2 regions of the Pseudomonas sp. NCHU5216 genome follow, and region 2 is predicted to be linked to the other one. Evidence: predicted binding sites of a transcription regulator. Region 2 holds the regulator's gene; the other holds the start of a gene.
The links. The regulator sigma-54, encoded in region 2, starts transcription at its own class of promoters, with help from an activator protein. The targets are predictions, from matches to a motif close to ANTGGCATNNANNTTGCTNT.
Positions count from the first base shown of each region.

Region 1: the regulator sigma-54 is predicted to act here: its motif matches at 1,886-1,905, upstream of ACSVIK_RS09245 (flagellar basal body rod protein FlgF).

Region 1 covers NZ_JBQLIX010000009.1:36,811-40,219, reverse strand. Annotated here, with positions in the region: gene flgD (flagellar hook assembly protein FlgD) at 1-332, shown strand, start outside; gene flgE (flagellar hook protein FlgE) at 369-1,739, shown strand; gene ACSVIK_RS09245 (flagellar basal body rod protein FlgF) at 1,953-2,693, shown strand; gene flgG (flagellar basal-body rod protein FlgG) at 2,739-3,409, shown strand, end outside.
Region 2 covers NZ_JBQLIX010000034.1:18,416-21,824, reverse strand. Annotated here, with positions in the region: gene ptsN (PTS IIA-like nitrogen regulatory protein PtsN) at 1-287, opposite strand, end outside; gene hpf (ribosome hibernation-promoting factor, HPF/YfiA family) at 300-608, opposite strand; gene ACSVIK_RS20035 (RNA polymerase factor sigma-54) at 710-2,203, opposite strand; gene lptB (LPS export ABC transporter ATP-binding protein) at 2,340-3,065, opposite strand; gene lptA (lipopolysaccharide transport periplasmic protein LptA) at 3,065-3,409, opposite strand, start outside.

The DNA.
Region 1 (3,409 bases), on a different contig from region 2:
AGGGCAGCGTGACGGTGCCGGTGAGCAGCAACAACGTCTATGTCAACGTCTTCGACAACGCCGGTGCCCTGGTGAGGCGCGTCAATCTGGGCGAGCAGGCGGCCGGCAATGCCAGCTTCATCTGGGACGGCAAGGACGACAGCGGCAAGGTCATGCCGCCCGGCACCTACAAGTTCGAGGCACATGCCACCTATGGCAACGAGACCAAGGGGCTGTACACCCAGTTGCCGGCCAACGTCGACAGCGTCGCCCTGGGTGGCAAGGAGCTGATGCTCAATCTTGCCGGCCTCGGCAGCGTGCCGCTTTCCCAAGTGCAGATCATCGGCCAGTAATTATTACTGCCGGCCATCCCGGCAAAGGAGTTTTCCATGTCGTTCAATATCGGTCTCAGTGGTCTGCGTGCCGCAACCAATGACCTCAACGTCACCGGCAACAACATTTCCAACGCCGGCACTGCAGGCTTCAAGCAGTCGCGTGCCGAGTTCGCCGATGTCTATGCTTCCTCGGTGCTGGGCACCGGCAAGAACCCGCGCGGCAGTGGTGTGCTGCTTGCCGACGTGTCGCAGTTGTTCAACCAGGGCAACATCAACTACACGCAGAACGCGCTGGATCTGGCGATCAACGGCAACGGCTTCTTCATGACCAGCAACAACGGCAGCATGAGCTACACCCGTGCCGGTTATTTCGGCACTGACCGCGATGGCTATATCGTCAACAACTTCGGCTATCGCCTGCAGGGCTATTCTGCCGATGAGTCGGGCAACATCCTGCCGATCCAGAGCGACCTGCGCATCAATGCCGGCCAGCAGGAGCCCAGGGCCACCACCTCGGTGACCCAGTCGATCAACCTCAACTCCAATGCCGTGCGCCCAGCCAATGCCGGCACCATGGCCGCACCGACCTTCGACCCGAGCGACTCGAAGTCCTTCAACTGGTCGACCTCCACCAATATCTACGATACGCAGGGCAATGCCCACGTCATGTCGCAGTACTTCGTGAAGAACGAGGCACCGGCCAACAATGGCTGGGTCATGCATGTGTTGATCGATGGCGTGAACCCGCGTGATCCCACCAGCACTCAGCCGTTCAGCTATGCGATGAATTACGACGCGGCCGGCCAGCTTGCCAACCCGGCTTTCACCCCGATTGCCAGCACCCCGGCCAACCCGGCACTGGATGCGCCGGCCATCCCGGCAACCGCGGCCAACGGCACCTTCGTCCTGGCCCAGGCCGACTGGGTGCCGGCCGAGAAGGATCCGGCCAACCCTGGCGCGCTGGTGCCCAACGGTGCCGACAGCTCTGCCTTTACCTTCGACATGCGCGGTTCGACCCAGTACGCCACGGCCTTCGGCGTCAACAGTGTCAGCCAGGATGGTTACACCACAGGCCAACTGGCGGGCCTGGAAATCGACGACACCGGGGTGATCTTCGCCCGCTACACCAATGGCCAGTCGAAGATCCAGGGGCAGGTGCTGATGGCCAACTTCGCCAATGTGCAGGGCCTGACCCCTAACGGCAAGACCGAGTGGGTGCAGTCCTTCGAGTCGGGCGAGCCGGTGATCGGCACGCCGCGCAGCAGTACCCTGGGGGCCTTGCAGGCCGGCGCGCTGGAAGATTCCAACGTGGAAATCTCCGACCAGTTGGTGAACCTGATCGTGGCGCAGCGCAACTACCAGGCCAACGCCAAGACCATCGAAACCGAGAGCGCCATCACCCAGACCATCATCAACCTGCGCTGATCCCTGGCGCGCCTGGCAAAGCGGCAAGCCTGGCTTGCCGCTTTGCTGTTTGCGGGCCGGCAAAACTTCGCCGCCGACGCCCGTAATCTGCTCTTCGATTTATCTAATAATCCTTTTAAATCAGTATCTTGTTGGTGTTTTTCGGGAATGGCACGGCACTTGCTGTAAAGCATGCAAAGAGCCAAGGGCACGTCGCCCACTCGGAGGATTTCCATGGACAAGATGCTGTACGTCTCCATGACAGGTGCGCAGAACAACAGCCTGGGGCTGCGCGCCCACGCCAACAACCTGGCCAACGTGTCGACCACCGGTTTTCGTCGTGATTTCGAGCAGGCGCGTTCCATGCCGCTGTTCGGCGAAACCTTCCCGACCCGCGTATTCGCCATGAGCGAGCGCCCGGCCACGGATTTCCGGCCAGGTTCTTTGCAGGAAACCGGGCGTGATCTGGATGTGGCCATTGGTGGCAAGGGCTGGATCGCCGTGCAGGCTGCCGATGGCAGCGAAGCCTATCTGCGTACTGCCAGCCTCAACATCGATGCCCTCGGCATCCTGCGTACCGGCAATGGCTTGCCGGTCATGGGCAATGCCGGGCCGATCGCCGTGCCGCCGGAGCAGAAGGTGGAGATCGGCCAGGACGGCACCATCAGCATCCGCGCCCTGGGCGAGGCGCCCAATACCCTGGCCGAGGTCGACCGCATCAAGCTGGTCAATCCCGATCCCAAGCAGATGGAGAAGGGCACCGATGGCCTGATCCGGGTCAAGGGCCAGCCCCAGGTCGAGCCCGATGCCACCGTTACCCTGACCTCGGGCTTTCTCGAGTCGAGCAACGTCAATGCCGTCGAAGAGATGACCGCCATCCTCGCGCTGTCCCGTCAGTTCGAGCTGTCGGTGAAGATGATGCGCACTGCCGAGGACAATGCCTCGTCCATGGCTCGGGTTTTGCAACTTAGCTAATTACCAGTACGCGGCGCCGTAAAACCGGCGCCCGAGGAGAACGACATGCTTCCGGCTCTGTGGGTCAGCAAGACAGGCCTGTCCGCCCAGGACATGAACCTGACCACCATTTCCAACAACCTGGCCAACGTGGCAACCACCGGCTTCAAGCGCGACCGCGCGGAGTTCGAGGACTTGCTGTACCAGATTCGCCGTCAGCCAGGTGGCCAGTCCACCCAGGACAGTCAGTTGCCGTCCGGCCTGCAGCTCGGTACCGGGGTGCGCATTGTGGGCACGCAGAAGATCTTCACCGCAGGCAGCCTGCAGACCACCGAGCAGCCGCTGGATCTGGCGGTCAACGGTCGTGGTTTCTTCCAGATCCTGATGCCCAATGGTGACGTGGGTTATACCCGCGACGGCAGCTTCCATCTCAATTCCGATGGCCAGATCGTCACCTCTCAGGGGTTCGCGCTGGAGCCGGCCATCGTCCTGCCGGCCGAGGTGCGTACCTTCACCGTGGGTGAAGACGGCACCGCCTCCGTGACCACTGCCGGCAACCCGCAGCCGCAGGTCATTGGCAACATCCAGTTGGCTGACTTCGTCAACGCCGCCGGCCTGGAAGCCATCGGCAACAACCTGTTCCTGGAAACCGGCGCCAGCGGTGCGCCACAGGTAGGCGCACCGGGCCTCAATGGCCTCGGCACCACGCTGCAGAACACCCTGGAGAACTCCAACGT
Region 2 (3,409 bases):
GCGCCGTCGATGGCGTCGAAGTCGACCGCCGTGTCCAGGCGCAACAGGGCGCTGATCGGTGCGCTGCAGCCGGCCAGGCGACAGTGGGGGATGGCGATGCCGTTGCCGAAGCCGGTGGAGCCGAGCTTCTCGCGGGCGATGAGGCTTTCGTAGATGTCCTGATTGTCCAGCTCGTCGAGGTCGCGGGCGACCAGGCTGGCAATCTGTTCGAGCACGCGCTTCTTGCTGCCGCCCGGCACGTTCACCAGGGAACGGCCGGGGGTCAGGATATTTTCAAGTCGGATCATGGAAGGGAAATGTCAGCGGGCTGTGGCGCCTTGCAGGCGATCGAGCTGCTTTTCCTTGTGCTTGATGAGTTGACGGTCGAGTTTGTCTGCCAGCAGGTCGATGGCGGCGTACATGTCGTTATGTTCGGCGTTGGCGACGACCTCACCGCCAGCAACGTGAAGGGTGGCTTCGATCTTCTGCTTGAGCTTTTCGACCTCCATGGTCACCTGAACGTTGGTGATCTTGTCGAAGTGGCGTTCCAGTCGGCCGAGTTTCTCGCCGATGTAGTCACGCAGGGCGTCGGTCACATCCAGCTGATGTCCACTGATGTTGACTTGCATACCGCTTTCTCCTTGTTGCCTTGTGTAAGAGATGGGCCTGACTTGAGGCCCACCACCGGAACACTGTGGCCCGCTCGCCATGGGCGAACAGTCGATCTTGCTTACATCAGTCGCTTGCGTTCGCTGGAGGGGGCGATACCGAGGGATTCGCGGTACTTGGCCACCGTGCGACGGGCGACTTGGATGCCTTGTGCCTCCAGTAAACCAGCGATCTTGCTGTCGCTCAACGGCTTTTTCGCGTTTTCCGCGGCCACCAGTTTCTTGATGATGGCGCGGATCGCCGTCGACGAGCATTCGCCGCCTTCGGAGGTGCTGACGTGGCTGGAGAAGAAGTATTTCAGCTCGTAAATGCCACGCGGGGTATGCATGAATTTCTGCGTGGTTACGCGCGAGATGGTCGACTCGTGCATGCCCACCGCCTCGGCGATGTCGTGCAGCACCAGGGGCTTCATGGCCTCGTCGCCATAGTCGAGAAAGCCGCGTTGGTGCTCGACGATCTGCGTGGCCACCTTCATCAGGGTCTCGTTGCGGCTCTGCAGGCTCTTGATGAACCAGCGCGCCTCCTGCAACTGGTTGCGCATGAAGGTGTTGTCGGCGCTGGAGTCGGCGCGTTTGACGAAGCCGGCGTACTGCGCGTTGACGCGCAGGCGCGGCATGGCTTCCTGGTTCAGTTCCACCAGCCAGCGGCCGTTGTGCTTGCGCACGATGACGTCCGGCACCACGTATTCCGGCTCGCTGGATTCGATCTGCGAACCGGGGCGCGGGTTGAGGCGCTGGATCAGTTCGATGACCTGCTTGAGCTCGTCTTCCTTGAGCTTGGTGCGGCGCATGAGCTGGGCGTAATCGCGGCTGCCGAGCAGTTCCAGGTGCTCGCTGACCAGGCGTTGGGTATCGCTCAGCCAGGGCGTGCTGGCGGGGAGCTGGCGCAGTTGCAACAGCAGGCACTCGCGCAGGTCGCGGGCGCCGATGCCGGCCGGCTCGAACTGCTGGATGCGGTGCAGTACCACTGCGACTTCATCCAGTTCGATATCCAGTTCGGGGTCGAAGGACTCGGTCACTTCCTCGAGGGTTTCTTCGAGGTAGCCATCGTTGTTGATGCAGTCGATCAGGGTGGCGGCGATCAGTCGATCCTTGTCCGACATCGGCGCCAGGTTCAGTTGCCAGAGCAGATGGCTGTGCAGGCTCTCGCCGCTGGAGGTACGGGTGGTGAAGTCCCACTCGTCATCGTCGTTGCTCGGCAGGCTGCTGGCGCTGGTCTGGTAGATGTCTTCCCAGGCGGTATCGACCGGCAGCTCGTTGGGGATGCGCTCGTTCCACTCGCCATCTTCGAGGTTGTCCACGCTCGGTGTGGTTTCCTGGAAGCTGTCTTCCTTGGCTTGAGCGGGTGCGGCGCTTTCCGCACCGTCGGCCATCGGGTCGCTGTTGTCGAAGTCGTCGCCGTCTTCCTGGCGCTCGAGCATGGGGTTGGATTCCAGCGCCTCCTGAATTTCCTGCTGCAGATCCAGGGTAGACAGTTGGAGGAGGCGGATGGCCTGTTGCAGCTGCGGGGTCATCGTCAGCTGCTGGCCCATCTTGAGGACTAGCGATGGTTTCATTGCAGACCTTAATTTACCGGCGAGTTACGCCTTCCACATCAGGGCGCCGAAGCGCCGCCAGGAAGCAAATTATATGCCTGAAAATCTCGTCCTTGCCTAGGGGCTGTCCTATTTCCGTCATCTAAATATGGATGTTTTACAGACGGAACTCGTGGCCCAGATAAACCTCTTTCACCGTCTGGTTGGCGAGGATGGTCTCGGCGTCGCCTTCGGCAATCAGTTGGCCATCGTTGACGATGTAGGCCGTTTCGCAGATGTCCAGGGTCTCGCGTACGTTGTGATCGGTGATGAGAATGCCGATACCCTTGGTCTTGAGGTGATGGATGATCTGTTTGATGTCCCCCACCGAGATCGGGTCGACACCGGCGAAGGGTTCGTCGAGCAGGATGAACTTGGGGTTGGTGGCCAGGGCGCGGGCGATTTCCACGCGACGCCGTTCACCACCGGACAGGCTCATGCCCAGGTTGCCCGAGATGTGGTGGATGTGGAATTCCTGCAGCAGGTTCTCCAGCTCCGCCTGGCGCCCGGCGCGGTCGAGATCCTTGCGCGTTTCGAGGATGGCCATGATGTTGTCGGCCACCGACAGCTTGCGGAAGATCGAGGCTTCCTGCGGCAGGTAGCCGATACCAGCGCGGGCACGACCATGCATGGGCTGGTGGCTGACGTCGAGGTCGTCGATCAGCACACGTCCCTGGTCGGCCTGCACCAGGCCGACGATCATGTAGAAGCAGGTGGTCTTGCCGGCACCGTTGGGGCCGAGCAGGCCGACGATCTGGCCGCTCTCGATGTTCAGGCTGACGTCGCGTACGACCTGGCGGCCCTTGTAGCTCTTGGCCAGGTGTTGGGCTTTGAGAATGGCCATTACTGCTGTTGATCCGCGGGTTTGTTCTTGGGTTGGATGACCATGTCGATGCGCGGACGCGGCACGCTGACGTTGTTGCCGGTGGCGCGTCCTGCGTTGACGATCTGGCGGCGGGTGTCGTAGACGATCTTCTCGCCCTCGAAGGTATTGCCTTCCTGGATCACCTTGGCCTGGTCGATCAGCACGATGCGTTCGTTGCTGGCGAAGTACTGGATGGTCTTGCCGTAGGCCTTGACGATTTCCTTGTCCACGGCGGGCTTCTGCTCGTAGTAGGCGAGGTTGCCCACCGAGGTGAACACGTCGATGTCGCCGCTGGCGGTCTGGGTGATGGTCACGGTGTCGCC